2 regions of the Acidovorax sp. LjRoot74 genome follow, and region 2 is predicted to be linked to the other one. Evidence: predicted binding sites of a transcription regulator. Region 2 holds the regulator's gene; the other holds the start of a gene.
The links. Region 2 encodes FNR, which switches genes on or off when oxygen is low (the NO sensors DNR and NnrR bind a similar motif). Its sites were predicted from a motif close to TTGATNNNNATCAA; they were not measured.
Positions count from the first base shown of each region.

Region 1: cyoA (ubiquinol oxidase subunit II) is a predicted target of FNR. The motif match lies at 3,044-3,057, and genes of this name have one in related genera.

Region 1 covers NZ_CAXUTI020000001.1:4,081,036-4,089,005, reverse strand. The annotation lists gene cyoB (cytochrome o ubiquinol oxidase subunit I) at 1-1,859, opposite strand, end outside; gene cyoA (ubiquinol oxidase subunit II) at 1,884-2,948, opposite strand; gene ACSQ3O_RS19500 (MFS transporter) at 3,191-4,531, shown strand; gene tolA (cell envelope integrity protein TolA) at 4,734-5,699, opposite strand; gene ACSQ3O_RS19490 (ExbD/TolR family protein) at 5,730-6,158, opposite strand; gene tolQ (protein TolQ) at 6,174-6,887, opposite strand; gene ybgC (tol-pal system-associated acyl-CoA thioesterase) at 6,884-7,303, opposite strand; gene ACSQ3O_RS19475 (pyridoxal phosphate-dependent aminotransferase) at 7,308-7,970, opposite strand, start outside.
Region 2 covers NZ_CAXUTI020000001.1:3,789,272-3,797,241, reverse strand. The annotation lists gene ccoG (cytochrome c oxidase accessory protein CcoG) at 1-328, shown strand, start outside; gene ACSQ3O_RS18030 (FixH family protein) at 398-673, shown strand; gene ACSQ3O_RS18025 (hypothetical protein) at 752-1,045, shown strand; gene fnr (fumarate/nitrate reduction transcriptional regulator Fnr) at 1,157-1,879, opposite strand; gene hemN (oxygen-independent coproporphyrinogen III oxidase) at 2,073-3,455, shown strand; gene ACSQ3O_RS18010 (sulfite exporter TauE/SafE family protein) at 3,461-4,216, shown strand; gene ACSQ3O_RS18005 (HD-GYP domain-containing protein) at 4,476-5,777, shown strand; gene ACSQ3O_RS18000 (EAL domain-containing protein) at 5,774-7,970, shown strand, end outside.

The sequences.
Region 1 (7,970 bases), 290 kb from region 2:
ATGTGCCAGATCAGCGCAAAGCCCAGCACCAGCGACAGCGCCGAGATCACCGCACCCGAGCCGGTGTTGGCGGGCATGTGGATGGGCGCATAGCCACTCAAAGGACGCTGGTAGCCATGTTTCTTCATGTCCCACCAGGCATCGATCTCATGCACCACGGGGGTGAAGGCGAAGTTGTAGTTGGGCGGGGGCGAAGACGTGGCCCATTCCAGCGTGCGCGCGTCCCAGGGGTCGCCCGTGTGGTCGCGCAGCTGGTCGCGCTTGAGGTAGCTCACCACGATCTGGATCAGGAAGCAGGCAATGCCTGCCGCAATCATCGCGGCGCCGATGGCGGCGATCACGAACCAGATCTGCAGCGACGGGTCTTCAAAGTGGTTGGCACGGCGCGTGACGCCCATCAGGCCCAGCACATACAGCGGGCCAAACGCCACCCAGAAGCCCACCACCCACAGCCAGAAGGAGCGCAGGCCCCAGGTGCGGTCGAGCTTGTAGCCAAAGGCCTTGGGATACCAGTAGTTGATGCCGGCAAACAGGCCGAACAGCACGCCGCCAATGATCACGTTGTGGAAGTGGGCGATCAGGAACAGGCTGTTGTGCAGCACGAAGTCGGCCGGGGGCACGGCCAGCAGCACGCCGGTCATGCCGCCGATGGCGAACGTCACCATGAAGGCCACGGTCCACATCATGGGCAGCTCGAAGCGGATGCGGCCCTTGTACATGGTGAACAGCCAGTTGAAGATCTTCGCGCCTGTGGGGATCGAGATGATCATCGTGGTGATGCCGAAGAAGGTGTTCACGCTGGCGCCGGAGCCCATGGTGAAGAAGTGGTGCAGCCACACCAGGTACGACAGGATGGTGATCACCACCGTGGCGTAGACCATGGAGGTGTAGCCGAACAGGCGCTTGCGGCAGAACGTGGCCACCACTTCGGAGAAGATGCCGAAGCAAGGCAGGATCAGGATGTAGACCTCGGGGTGGCCCCAGATCCAGATCAGGTTCACGTACAGCATGGGGTTGCCGCCCAGGTCGTTCGTGAAGAAGTTGGTGCCAGCGTAGCGGTCCAGCGACATCAGCACCAGGGCTGCGGTGAGCACGGGGAAGGACGCCACGATTAGAGCGTTGGTGCACAGGGCCGTCCAGGTGAAGACGGGCATGCGCATCAGGTTCATGCCGGGCGCACGCATCTTGATGATGGTGACGATCAGGTTGATGCCCGAGAGCGTGGTGCCCACCCCGGCAATCTGCAGTGCCCAGATGTAGTAGTCCAGCCCCACCCCCGGGTTCTGCGCCCCCAGGTTCGAGAGCGCCAGCCAGCCCGCAGTGGAGAACTCGCCCAGGAACAGCGACACCATCACCAGCACGGCGCCCGCCGTGGTCATCCAGAAGCTGAAGTTGTTCAGGAACGGGAACGACACGTCGCGCGCACCAATCTGCAGTGGCACGAGGTAGTTCATCAGGCCCGTGACCAGCGGCATCGCCACGAAGAAGATCATGATCACGCCGTGGGCGGTGAAGATCTGGTCATAGTGGTGCGGCGGCAGGTAGCCCATGTTGTCGCCAAAGGCCATGGCCTGTTGCAGGCGCATCATCACGGCGTCGGCAAAGCCGCGCAGCAGCATCACCAGGCCCAGGATCATGTACATGATGCCGATGCGCTTGTGGTCAATGCTGCAGATCCAGTCGCGCCACAGCGGGCCCCAGAGCCGGAATTTGGTGATGGCGGCCATGACGGCCAGGCCACCCAGCAGGGTGGCGATGAAGGTCCACAGCACGATGGGCTCATGCGCCATCGGTATGGAGTCCCAGGTGATTCGGCCCAGGGCCCAATGCGGTTCGGTTACAACGGGTGAGGTGGACATGTTCGTCAGTCTCTTATGCGCGGATCATTGGCGGGAGAGGGTGCGGTCGTAGACCGTGGCGTGGCGCGCTTCGAGGGCGGCCACCACCTGGGCGGCGTTGTCCACGGTGCACACGTCCTGGGGCAGGTTCAGGCCCTGGGCCTTCATGAAGGCCTCGCCACCGCGCTCGTCGATGGACATCATGTGGTGCATGCACATCTTGCCGTCTTCGACGCAGCGGTTGAGCACCTTGTCGTACAGGCCGTCTTCCACGCTGGCAAAGCGCTGCACGGGGTCGCGCTCGCTGGGCTTGACCAGATCCATGTAGACCTGGCGCGTGAGGGGCTTGCCTTCGGACTTGTTCTTGGCAACCCACTGGTCGAAGTCACCCTGGCTCAGGCCATGGAACTTGAAAGTCATGCCCGAGAAGCCCGAGCCGCTGTAGTGCGAGGACATGCCCTTGTACACGCCGGGTTGGTTGATCACGGCGTTCAGCTCGGTCTGCATGCCGGGCATGGCGTAGATCATGCCGGCCAGGTCGGGCACGTAGAACGCGTTCATCGTGGACGTGGCGGTGAGCTTGAACAAAATGGGGCGGTCCACTGGCGCGGCCAGCTCGTTCACCGTGGCAATGCCCAGTTCGGGGTAGAAGAACAGCCACTTCCAGTCCATGGCCACCACCTGCACTTCCAGGGGGGTGGATTGCGCATCCAGCGGCTTGGTGGCCGAGATGCGGTCCAGCGGGCGGTAGGGGTCGAGCTTGTGGGTGCCGATCCAGGTCAGCGCGCCCAGGGCAATGATGATCAAGAGGGGTACCGTCCAGATCACCAGCTCCAGCGAGGTCGAGTGGTGCCAGTCAGGGTCGTAGTCGTCTTCGGTGTTGGCGGCGTTGTTCTGGCGGTACTTCCAGGCAAACCACAGGGTCAGGGCGATCACCGGCACGATGATGATCAGCATCAGCAGCGTGGCCTGGATGACCATGTGGCCTTGCTGCGCAGCGATGTCGCCAGCGGGGTTGAGGACGACCGCCTTGCTGCAGCCTGCCAGGCTGCCGAGGGCAGCCATGGCGGCCAGCCAGGCGGGTATGCGGGGGAGTGAGAGTTTGGGCATGTGGAAGCGCAATCGGGGCGTTTAATTACGGGTAAACGCGGATAACGGAGTGCCGCCGAATGTAATAGCCCTAGCGAATTTGTACATTGGACATTTTGTCCAAGGTCAACGAGGCTTGCCCCGTTTTGGTGCATGGAGGTGCGTTGCCCTGCAGTCAGATCAGTGAAACCGCACTTGTGGGCGGTTCGACTTGCGTGTAGAACGGTGTTGTCTTATTCACACAACGACAAGGAGCCTTGTTCATGAGCAGCCCCGCCTCTGCCACTTACCCTGCGGCCGGTTTTGAAGAAAGCCCCGCCTCTCTCTCGCGGGCTGATACGCATGAAGACGTCACCCCCAGCGAAATCGCTGTGGGCGTGATCATCGGACGCTCGTCCGAGTATTTCGACTTCTTCGTTTTCGGGATCGCCTGCGTTCTCGTCTTCCCATCCTTCCTGTTTCCCTTCCTGTCGCGCCTGGACGGCACGCTGATGGGCTTTGCGCTGCTGGCGGTCGCTTTTGTCGTGCGCCCGGTGGGTACGGCCATCTCCATGGCCATCCAGCGGCGCTGGGGCCGGGGCACCAAGCTGACCGTTGCACTCTTCCTGCTGGGCGTGTGCACGGTGGGCATGGCGTTTTTGCCCGGTTACAAGGATGTGGGCCTGACGGCCGTGATGGCGCTGCTGATCCTGCGCGTTGGCCAGGGGCTGGCGCTGGGCGGATCGTGGGACGGCCTGCCATCGCTGCTGGCCATGTCGGCCCCCAAGGAGCGTCGGGGCTGGTACGCCATGATCGGCCAGTTGGGCGCACCGCTGGGCTTTGTGCTGGCGGCGGGCCTGTTTGCCTACCTGTACAGCAGCCTCTCCGTGCAGGAGTTCCTGGCCTGGGGCTGGCGCTATCCCTTCTTTGTGGCCTTTGCCGTGAACGTGGTGGCCCTGTTTGCGCGCCTGCGCCTGGTGGTGGGGCAGTCGTACTCTGAGCTGCTCAAGGACCGGGAACTGCAACCCGTGCCCGTGAGCCGCGTGGTGCGCGACGAAGGCAGCAACGTGCTGCTGGGCGCGTTTGCGGCGCTGGCCAGCTTTGCGCTGTTCCACCTGGTCACCGTGTTCCCGCTGTCGTGGATCACGCTGTATTCCGAGCAACCCGTCACCCAGATCCTGGGCGTGCAGATCGTGGGCGCCTTCCTGGCCGCTGGCGCGATCATGGTGTCCGGCTGGCTGTCGGACCACCTGGGCCGCCGCAAGCTGCTGGGCGGCATGGCGGTGCTGATTGGTGTGTTCAGCTTCATGGCTCCCGTGCTGCTCAACTCCGGCGAGGTGGGCAGCACCATGTTCCTGCTGCTGGGCTTTGTGCTGCTGGGCCTGTCGTATGGGCAGGCCTCGGGCACCGTGACGGCCAATTTCTCGCCCCAGTACCGCTACACCGGCGCCGCCCTGTCGGCCGACCTGGCCTGGATCATCGGCGCGGCGTTTGCCCCCCTGGTGGCCCTGTACCTGTCGGCCCAGTTTGGACTGCTGGCGGTGACGGTGTACCTGCTGTCGGGCGTGGCCTGCACGCTGGGCGCGCTGAACCTGAACCGCCGCATGGAGCGGCGGGATCGGTAACTGCCTGATTGAGGGCGCCCAGGTGATTTGCTACTGTATTGATAGCTGCCTGGGCATGGCTAGCAGGCGGTAGAGGCCAAAAAAGCATAGAAAAAACGCCCGGTAGATGCCGGGCGTTTTTGTTTTTTGGGCAGGTCAGAGCGCTGTGCCGGGCTTCGCCAGAACCGCCGTCTGAACAGCCGGGATGGAGTGCGATCCCGTGTCAGTCCTGGGGCCTGAAGCCAATGGTCAGCGAAGACGGCACCCGCCCGTCCACATCGCGCGGCAGGGTCTCTGTCTTGTCCAGCGCACGCAGCACGGCATCGTCCCAGGCCTTGTTGCCGCTGGGCTGCACCAGGCGTTTGCCCACGATGGTGCCGTCGGGCGACAGGCGCACCTCGACCTCGGCACGCGGGTTGCCCGAGATCGCGTCGGGGTACACGATGTTGGGCTTGACCTTGGCTGCCACCTTGCCGCCGTAGCTGCCTGACGGGCCGGCGCTGCGCTGTGCGGTGCCGGTGGCGTTCTCGCCCCCCGTGGCCCCCGCCATGCCCTGGATGCGGCGCATGTTGGCCTCGCGCTGTTCGGCCAGTTGCTTGGCCTCGGCGTCTGCCTTGCGCTTGGCGGCCTCATCGGCCTTGCGTTTGTCTTCAGCCAGCTTCTTCTGCTTGTCCTGCTCGGCCTTCTTCTGCTCGGCCAGTTGCTTTTCGCGCTGTTCCTTGTCTTTTTCCTTTTGCAGGCGCTCTTTTTTCTCCTGCTCCAGGCGGTCGCGGCGTTCTTCTTCCTTGCGTTCGCGCTCCCGCTTCTCGCGCAGTTCCTGCTGCTCGCGGGCTTTCTTTTCCTGCTCCAGGCGCTTTTTCTCGCGCTCGATGGCGATGTCGGCCTCACGGGTGTCCGGCGGATCGGCGGCCCGCACGGGCGGGGGCGGCGGGGCAGGCGGGGTGACCTGCTGCACCGGCGGCGGTGGTGGAGGCGGTGGCGGCTCCACGGCGCGCGGCGCTGCTTGCGTGGGCACGGCAGCCCACAGCTCAGCCTCTACGGCGGGCTGGTCGGCCGTGTTCTTCCAGTTCACGCCCCAGGTGAGTGCGCCAATCAGCACCGCATGCACCAGCACCGCCAGCGTGATGGCGCGCAGGCGAGCCGGGGGGCGGGGCGGGGCAAACTGGTCGCGGTCGGTGTGGGCTTGCATGGGCGTGAGAGCGGCGCGGGGGAATTCGGTTCAACCGCCTTGTTTGACGGAGAGGCCCACACGCTGCACGCCCGCCTTTTGCAAGGCATCCATGGCTTTCACCACGTTTTCGTATTGCACGCCCTTGTCCGCGCTGATGACCACCGCGCTCGCGCTGTCGGCGCCTTGGGCCTTTTGCCAGCGGCTCGCGGCATCGCCGATCTCGCGCTGGTTCAGGCTGCGGGTGGCTTCAGGCGTCTTGAACTGCAGCGTGCCGTCTTTGTTGACGATGACCTGGGCCACCACCTTGGGCATGTTCTTGCCCTTGCCGACGCTGGGCACATCGACCACGCCGGGGGTGAGCATGGGCGCCGTCACCATGAAGATGATGAGCAGCACCAGCATGACGTCGATGAACGGGACCATGTTGATCTCGTTGATGGTGCGGCGGCCTCGGCCGCGGGATGCCATGGCGGGCATGGGGCGCCTCCCGGATCAGTGGCCCGAGGCCGTGTGGCCCGAGGACGCGGGCTGCGCGCCCAGATTGCGCTGCAGGATGTTGGAGAACTCCTCGATGAAGGTCTCCTGGTGCGTGGCCACGCGGTCGATGTCGCGTGCAAAGCGGTTGTAGGCGATCACGGCCGGGATGGCGGCAAACAGGCCAATCGCCGTGGCCACCAGGGCTTCGGCAATGCCGGGTGCCACGGTGGCCAGCGTGACCTGTTCCATGCCTGCAAAGCCGGTGAATGCGTGCATGATGCCCCACACCGTGCCGAAGAGACCCACATACGGAGATACCGAGCCGACCGAGGCCAGGAAGGACAGGCTGGACTCCACCACATCCATCTCGCGCTGGAAGCTCGCGCGCATCGCACGGCGGGCACCATCGAGCAGCGTGCCGGGGTCCACGATGCGGCGCTCGCGCAGCTTCTGGTATTCGCGCATGCCGCTGGCAAAAATGCGTTCCATGGGGCCCGCCTGCTTGGCATTTTGCGCGGCAGCGGCGTACAGGTCATTGAGGCTGGTGCCCGACCAGAACTCCCGCTCGAAATCCTCGTTCAGTGTCTTCACGCGCTTCAAGGCAAACAGCTTGCGGAAGATGGCCGCCCAGCTCGCCACCGACACGCCCAGCAGCAGCAGCATCACGAGTTGCACCACCCAGCTGGCGTGCAGCACCAGGGAGATGATGGACATGTTTTGGGAATTCATGGTGTGAGTTGTTCCAGAAGGGTGCTCGGGATTCTTGCGGGGCGCATCGTGGCGGCATCGACCCATCCGATGCGGATGGTGCCTTCTGTCAGCAAAGTGGGGGACTGGTCGGTCATCTGCTCTGGTTTCAGGAGCGCCTGCTGCACTATTGTCAGCGATGCCCGGCCTGCGTCCTGCAGGGCGGCAGTAACAATCAGTTCATCGTCCAGCCGCGCGGGGCGGTGGTAGCGCAGCTGCGCGTCGGTTACGACAAACATGCCGCCGGTTTGTTCCCGAAGACGCTGCTGACCCACACCCAGCGAGCGCAGCCACTCGGTGCGCGCGCGCTCGAAGAACTTGAGGTAGTTGGCATAGAACACGATGCCACCGGCATCGGTGTCTTCCCAGTAGATACGGATCGGGAACTCGAACGCCATTGATTCAGCCGAGCAGCGTGCGCAGCCGCGCCACAGACTCTTCCAGCTGCGCCATCGAGTTGGCGGTGGAGAATCGGATGAAGCGCTCCGGCTCGGCCGTGCCAAAGTCGCGCCCCGGCGTGACGGCGATGTGCGCGCGGCGCATCAGCTCAAACGCAAAGTCCCAGCTGCCGGTGACACCCAGGCGCTGCGCGGCCTGCGTGCAGTCGGCCCAGGCATAGAAGGCGCCATCGGGCATCACGGGCACATTCAGGCCCAGTGATTGCAGCGCGGGGATGAAGAAGTCGCGCCGCGCCTTGAACTCGGCGCGGCGGCGTTCGTATTCGGCAATGCTCTCGGCTTCAAAGCAGGCCAGCGCCGCATGCTGTGACACGGTGCTGGCGCAGATGAACAGGTTCTGCGCCAGGCGTTCGACCACCGGCACCATGGCCTCAGGCACCACCATCCAGCCCAGGCGCCAGCCTGTCATGTTGAAGTATTTGCTGAAGCTGTTGATGCTGATGATGTTGTCGTCGATTGCCAGAGCCGTGTGGCCAAACTCTTCCTCGTACGACAGGCCCAGGTAGATCTCGTCGATCATCGTGACGCCGTCGTGTTCGCGCACCACCCCGTGGATGCGGCGCAGCTCATCGGGCGCAATCGACGTACCTGTGGGGTTGGAGGGCGA
Region 2 (7,970 bases):
GCTCAAGGTCGATGTGGTGCGGGACCGCGCAGCGCTGTCGCGCATCGTGGCTGGGGGCAAGCTGGAGAACATCTACCGTCTGCAGATCATGAACGCGACGGAGGGCGAACAACGCTATCGCATCAGTGCGCGGGGGCTGGAAGGCCTGGAGGTGTCCTCCGACGCCGAAGTGGACATCGGTGCGGCCGAGTCGCGCTGGGTGGCGGTGCGCTTGCAGATACCGTATGGTTCTGCAAGCCCGGGTTCCCATGCCGTGCAGTTTGATGTGCAGGCGGTGGGCGCTGCTGCCCATGTGTCTGAAAAATCTGTGTTCCTGGTGCCACGCTGAGTGGCGCCCCGGTGCAAGGCCCGACCTGGCCTTGTGTTGATCGAGATGAATGTGAAGGAGTAAGTCGCCATGTCTTCAAACCCAGCCATTGCCCAGGCTGAAGCAGCCCCCTGGTGGAAATTTGGCCATGTCTGGCTGGTGATTGCCGGCCCGGCCATCGTGATCGTCGCGGGTTTTGTGACCCTTTGGCTGGCAGTGTCTCGGCCAGACCCTGTGGTGGCGGAAGACTATTACCGCAAGGGAATCGAGATCAACCAGACGCTGGAAGCCCCCGAGAAGAGCCTGGCACCGGCCATGAAGGGCCGCAATCATGCCGCCACACCGGTGCAGGACCAGCCACGTTGAAACTGTGCGAGGCCATGGCAGCCCAAGGATAGGGTGCCACCTTGCTACCAATGAGCCACCCCGGGAGACAGGAACGATATGTGGACGCAACGCCTGATGTGGATTGCATGGCCCGCCTTCTTGATGGCGGGTGTGCTGGAGATGCTTGTTTTTGCGATGGTGGACCCGCAGGACCTGCACTGGTTCGGCCAGCCGCTGGCGCTGTCACGGCAAGGGGTCTATACCCTGGCTTTTTTTGCGTTCTGGGTTGTCACCATGGCCAGCAGTGCGCTGACTACGCTGCTGGCCATGTCACCTTTTGAGCTGAACCGTTGCCCGGTGCCAGAGGGCGAGCGGCCGGATGACTGCCGCAAGACATCGTCCTGCTCTTGAGTGCGGTGTGGGGTACGGTGCTGGCTGCTAGGCAGCCGGTTTGCTTTGCACTGAAATCGGCACCAAATGTGGCAGGCAGCAGTTGATCGCCCGGCGAGGGCTCTTACAAAGTCAGTGGCAGGCCTGCTGGCTATTCACGATGCGCTTGAGGGCGTCCGTGTCCAGGATGCGGACATGGCGCTGTTTGACTTCCACAATGCCTTCTTCCACAAACTTGGAGAAGGTGCGGCTCACGGTTTCGAGTTTCAGGCCCAGGTAGCTGCCGATTTCTTCGCGGGTCATGCGCAGCACCAGTTCGGACTGCGAGAAGCCCCGCGCATGCAGGCGCTGCACCAGGTTCAGCAAGAAGGCGGCGAGGCGCTCTTCGGCGCGCATGCTGCCCAAGAGCAGCATCACGCCGTGTTCGCGCACGATCTCGCGGCTCATGATCTTGTGCACATGGTGCTGCAGGGCCGTGACCTCACGAGACAGTTCTTCGATGCGGTCGAAGGGCATGACGCAGACCTCTGCATCCTCCAAGGCCACTGCGTCGCAGGTGTGGTGGTCGTTCACGATGCCGTCAAGGCCGATGATTTCGCCCGCCATCTGGAAACCCGTGACCTGATCGCGGCCGTCTTCTGTGGCCACGCAGGTCTTGAAAAAGCCGGTGCGGATGGCGTAGAGTGAGGTGAAGGATTCGCCGTTGCGGAATAGCGTGCCACCGCGCTTGACCTTGCGGCGAACGGCAACAACCTCGTCGATGCGCTGCAGTTGCTCTTCGTTCAGGCCCACGGGCATGCACAGCTCGCGCAGGTTGCAGTTGGAGCAGGCGACTTTGATGGTGAGCGGGTTCATAGGCACATGAGCTAGGGGTGGAGCGTCGAGCATATCGTGCCCGATGCGAAAAGCTGGGAAGGCCTTCGGGGGCATCTGAGCGACTGACATGCATCAAATTGTCGCTGGTCGGCCTGATTGTTCACTTGATGCAGGTCAAGGACATGTTCCTAAGGGTACGGCACAGTCAGGGTGTACGCAAGGATATTCCCCCATGACTGCTGTTTCGCCCGATCTCCTGCGCCGTTTCGACGTGCCGGGACCCCGCTATACCTCCTATCCGACAGCTGATCGTTTTGTCGAGGCGTTTGGGCAGGAGGACTACATCCTCGCGTTGGAGCAACGCCGGACGGGCTCGGTGGCCAAGGCCCTGCCCCTGTCCCTGTATGTGCACATTCCGTTCTGCGAATCGTTGTGCTACTACTGCGCCTGCAACAAGATCATCACCAAGCACCACGATCGCGCAGAGGTTTATCTGCGCTACCTGAGCCGCGAGATTGATCTGCACACCGCCCATTGCGGCGTGGGGCAGGTCGTGAGCCAGTTGCACCTGGGGGGCGGCACGCCCACGTTCCTGTCTGATGCAGGTCTGCGCGAACTCATGGCCATGCTCAAGCGCAGCTTCACGCTCGCGCCGGGCGGCGAATATTCCATCGAGGTGGATCCACGTACCGTCAATGCCGATCGGCTGGCCTTGCTGGCTGAGCTGGGGTTCAACCGTCTGAGTTTTGGTGTGCAGGATTTCGACGCGGAAGTGCAAAAGGCCGTGCACCGCATCCAGCCCGCCGAGCAGGTGTTTGCGCTGGTGGAGTCTGCTCGTTCGCTGGGTTTTGATTCGGTGAATGTGGACCTGATCTACGGCCTTCCACGCCAGACGCCCGAGTCGTTTGACCGCACCTTGGCGCAGGTGGCACAGCTTCGTCCCGACCGCATCGCGCTGTATGCCTACGCGCACCTGCCCGAGCGTTTCAAGCCCCAGCGTCGCATTGTGTCGGCCGAGCTGCCTACCGCGTCGAGCAAGCTGTCCATGCTCTCGCGTTCGCTGGATGCATTCATGGAGGCGGGGTATGTCTATGTGGGCATGGACCACTTTGCACTGCCCTCAGATGCCCTGGCCGTGGCCAAGCGGCAAGGGCGCTTGCACCGCAACTTCCAGGGCTACAGTACACAGCCCGACTGTGACCTGATCGGCCTGGGCGTGTCTGCCATTGGCCGGGTGGGCGCCACCTACAGCCAGAATTCCAAGACGCTGGATGAGTACTACGACTTTCTCGACCAGGGGCGCCTGCCGGTGGTGCGCGGACTGGCGCTGACGCGCGACGACCTTGTGCGGCGCGCCGCCATCATGGCCCTGATGTGCCAGGGTGAGTTGCTCTATGAATCCATGGAGCAGGCCTGGTTGATCGACGTGCGGCAGTACTTTGCAGCCGAAATCGCCCAGCTCGAAGACATGGCGGAGCAGGGGTTGGTGCGGGTAGGGCCTGAAGGGATTGAGGTGACTGCCATGGGGTGGTTCTTTGTGCGCGGCATTGCCATGGTGTTCGACCGCTATCTGCAGGCAGACCGCAACCGCGCCCGGTTTTCGCGCATCATCTGAGTCCTATGCTTGCAACGGTCGCCTGGACGGCTTTGCTCATGGGGCTCGCAGGCGGGTCCCATTGCTTGGCCATGTGCGCCGCACCCTGTGGCGCACTGGTCGGGCAGGGAGCGGAGCATGCCGCCGCAGCGGGTGGACGGGGCGGCACGCAGCGAGAGGCTGCAGTAGGGCAGGCCGTGCACTGGGCGCCGCGTGGTGGTGTGGCCCTGCGTGGTGTCGCATTTCATGGGGGGCGTTTGGTGGGGTACGCGGCTGCAGGGGCGCTGGCTGCTCTGGCCATGGACAGCCTGGCCTGGCTCACGCAGCAGACCACGGCCTTGCGCCCTGCGTGGACCCTGATGCATGTGGCCGTCATGGCCTGGGGCTTGATGATGATGGTGCAGTCGCGCCAGCCCGCCTGGGTGGAACAGGCCGGGCGAGCCGTCTGGGGGCGTGTACGACCGTGGGTGAGTGCGCCGGGCGGTGTGCTGGTGGCGGGTGTGCTCTGGGCATTGATGCCTTGCGGGTTGCTTTATTCGGCGCTGCTGGTGGCCGCGTTGAGCGGCGGGCCCCTGGAAGGGGCGCTGTGCATGGCGCTTTTTGGCGTGGGCAGCGGTGTCTGGCTTGTCGGCGGCCCGTGGGCATGGAGCCGCCTCCGGCGCCGCCTGAATCTGGCCCGCGCCGAATGGGGCACCCGGATTGCGGGGGGCTTGCTCTGTGCCGTTGCAGCCTGGGCGCTCTGGATGGACCTGATCTACAAGCCTTCACTTTGGTGTCGCTGATGCTTGCCGTTGGCGGACAGCTGTAAGAAGGCGGTTGGGAGGGGGTGACCCCAGGGTAGTGAGCGGGCCGACACTACACCTGGCTGGCCTTGTTTTCGGGCGCAACTGCCATGTTCTGCGCACTTTGGGGGCACATGCCTACCAAGTGTTGCCGTATCGCAGCGATGGGGTTCTGCTCCTTAGACAAGCCTCCGTAACTGGTGATAATCTGCGTAACTATTGGTGGCATTGATGTCTCCATGTTTCGCGTGCGCCTGAAGTGAACTCCTCCATCCTCATCGACATCAGCCAACTGCGGGTCGGCATGTACATCCAGCTCGATGTGGGCTGGATGCATCATCCTTTTCCGACCAGCAGTTTCCGGGTGGCGTCGGCCGAGCAGATTGCGACCTTGCGCGGACTGGGGTTGACCGAGGTGCGGTATCTCCCCAAAAAGAGCGATCCCGCGCTCAAGGAGCTGGTGCCCGCAGCCTGGAGCGTGCCGGAGATGGTGGCACCCCCAGCGAACGGCCTGGATGCTGCCCCGGGTGTCCCGGCGGCGGTGGATACCGAAGCCTTGCGGCGGCGGCAGCTGCTGGAGGCCCAGAACAAGGCGCTGGCTGCCTGCAACCAGCGATTCGCCGAAGCCACCCGGCAGTACCAGGCGATGGAGCGGGCGGTGTCCGAACACCCCGATCAAGCGCGCGACAAGGGCGTGGTGCTGGTGTCCGGCTGCGTTTCCGAGCTGCTGGAAAACGGAGACTCGGTGATCCGGTTGCTGTCAGAGGGGGTGGGCGAGCGCAATGCCCTCCACCCTATCAACGTGATGGTCATTTCGCTCCTGCTGGGCCGTGCCCTGGGCATGAAGAGCGAGGAGTTGCACGACCTGGGAGTGGCGGCACTGATCCACGACCTGGGTAAGCTCAAACTGCCGCCGAACCTGCGGCAACCTACCCCTTCCATGCCCCTGATGGAGCGCTCACGGTATGAGACCCATGTGGCGGAATCCGTGGCGATGGCCAAACGCATGGGGTTTCCTGAGGCGGTGGTGGTGGCTGTGGCCCGTCACCACGAAATGGCCGATGGCAGCGGGTTTCCGCAGCGGCTCACTGGAGCGGACCTGGGGCGGGCGAGCCAGGTGCTCGCGCTTGTCAACCGGTATGACCGCATGTGCAATCCAGCCATCGGTGTTGATGCCCTCACGCCCCACGAGGCGCTGTCCGTCATCTTTGCCCAGCTCAAGGCGAAGTTTGATTCCGTGGTGCTTGGCGCGTTTATCCGCATGATGGGGGTGTATCCGCCCGGCTCCATCGTCCAGCTGGTCAACGACCGCTATGCGATTGTGGCCTCGGTGAATTCGTCGCGTCCCTTGCGACCCAAGGTCATCGTCCATGATTCCCGGGTGCCCAAGGATGAGGCCCCTATCCTGGACCTGGAAACCGTGCCGGAGCTGGGTATCCGCCGCAGTCTCAAGCCAGCGCAGCTGCCTCGCGATGCCTTGGACTATCTTTCGCCCCGGCAGCGCATTTGTTACTTTTTTGAGCGAGCGGTCAGCCCCGGCCCCGAAGAGGCGGGTACGTGACCGACTTGCAATCGCATGGCTGGCTAGACGGTCTGCAGGAAGCCGTCTGGCTGGTCGATGAGGCGCACCATCTCATCCTGCATGCCAATGCAGCCGCAGAACGGCTGGTGGGCATGCCTGTGGCCGACATGGTCGGCAAGCCCGTGCTGGGACTGGCTGCCACTCCCCAGGACCAGGCTTTCTGGGCAGAGCCTCCCGAAGTGATTGCGGCGGGGATTCATTCGTACACCAGCCTGGTGCGTGCCAATGGCCTGCTGGTGCCTGTGGACCGGCATGTGACGCGGGTGCCTTGGGGGCAGGACGGGCGCACGGCCTTCATGCTGACCATGCTGGACCGCAGTGCTCAGGAGGCGACGGAGCACGAGCTGGAAACCTTGTTGTCCGAACTGCGCGCCACGCTGGATTCCGCCGCCGACGGCATGCTGGTCTGCGGGCTGGACCGCAGTGTGCGTGCTTTTAACCAAAGGCTGGCGCAGCTCTGGGGCTTGCCGCGACACCTGCTGGTGGAGCGCGACGATGCGGCCGTCTATGCATTCATGGCCAGCCAGGTGGCAGATGCGCGCGTCTACGCCGAACGCATGGCGGCCATTGAGCGTGAGCCCATGCAGGAGAGCACCGACATCCTGCAATTGCGCGGCGGCATGGTGCTGGAAATGCGCACGGTGCCGCAGTTCCGTCAGGGACGGGCGGTGGGGCGCGTCTATTCTTACCGCGACATTACCCGGCAGACTGAAATCCAGGCCAGCCTGCGCCTGGCGGCCCGCGTGTTCGAGTCCAGCCTGGATGCCATTTTTATTGCCGACAGCCAGCACCGCATCATGCGCATGAACCCAGGCTGTGAGCGCCTGGTGGGGCCTGCCGCCAAGGCCTTCGAGGGCTGCATGGCCGCCTCGCTGTTTGGTGGTGGCTCGGACGCTGGTTTCATGGAGCGGGTGCAGCAGGGCTGGTCGCGTGACGGTTTCTGGGAGGGAGAGCTTTGGCTGCCCCGCGACAACGGGGCCTATTGCGCTGTGCAACTGTCCTGGGTGGCGCTGCGCGACGATGAAGGGCGGCTGGTGCAGAGCATCGGTTTCATGCGCGACCTCACGCTGCAGCATGCAGCGCAGAAGCGCATCGAGGAGCTGGCCTACAGCGACGTGCTCACCGGCCTGCCCAACCGGCTGCTGTTGTCCCAGCGGGTTGATACCGCCATCCAGGGGGCGCGCCAGAGCGACACCGGTTTTGCGATCCTCTTCCTGGACCTGGACCGTTTCAAGATCATCAACGACTCTCTGGGCCATCCCTTTGGCGACCGCGTGTTACAGCTGGTGGCCGAGCGTCTGCAGACCTGTTTGCGGCAAACAGACATGCTGTGCCGGCTTGGGGGCGATGAGTTTGTCATCTACCTGCATGGCGGTGATGCGCCGGTGGCCGAGAGCGTGGCGCGCCGCATCCTGGACGACATGCTCAAACCCTTCATGCTCGACAGCATGGGGTTTTCCATCCAGTGCAGCATTGGCATTGCGCTGTATCCGCAGGACGGGGCGACACTCGACGACCTGATCAAGCAGTCTGATACCGCGATGTACCGTGTCAAGGAACGGGGGCGCGGCAGCTACGGCTTCTACCAGCCGCAGATGAACGCCAACCTGCTCGCGCGCATGCAGATGGAGCACGCCATGCGCCAGGCGCTGGGCCTGCAGCGCATGGCTGTGCACTACCAGCCGCAGGTCAACATGGCCACGGGGCGCATCACCGGGGCCGAGGCGTTGATCCGCTGGACCGACCCCGAGTTCGGCGCGGTCTCGCCTGGCGTGTTCATCCCGCTGGCCGAGGAGTCGGGCTACATCGTGACCCTGGGCGCCTGGGTGATGGAGCAGGCCGTGCGGGAAGCGTCGGTATGGATGCACAGTGGCATGCCGATCATGATTTCTGTGAACGTGTCGGCCCTGGAGTTCCGCCAGCCTGACTTTGTGGACCGGATCACGCGCCTGCTGGCGGTACACCAGCTCCCACCGACCTTGCTGGAACTGGAATTGACCGAAACCATCCTGCTGCAAGATGCGCAGGAAATGGAGCAGCGGCTGCGGGTGCTCGCTGACCTGGGCATTGGCCTGGCCATCGATGACTTCGGCACGGGCTACTCAAGCCTGGCCTACCTCAAGAAACTGCCCATCCACAAGCTCAAGATCGACCAGTCCTTTGTGCGTGGCC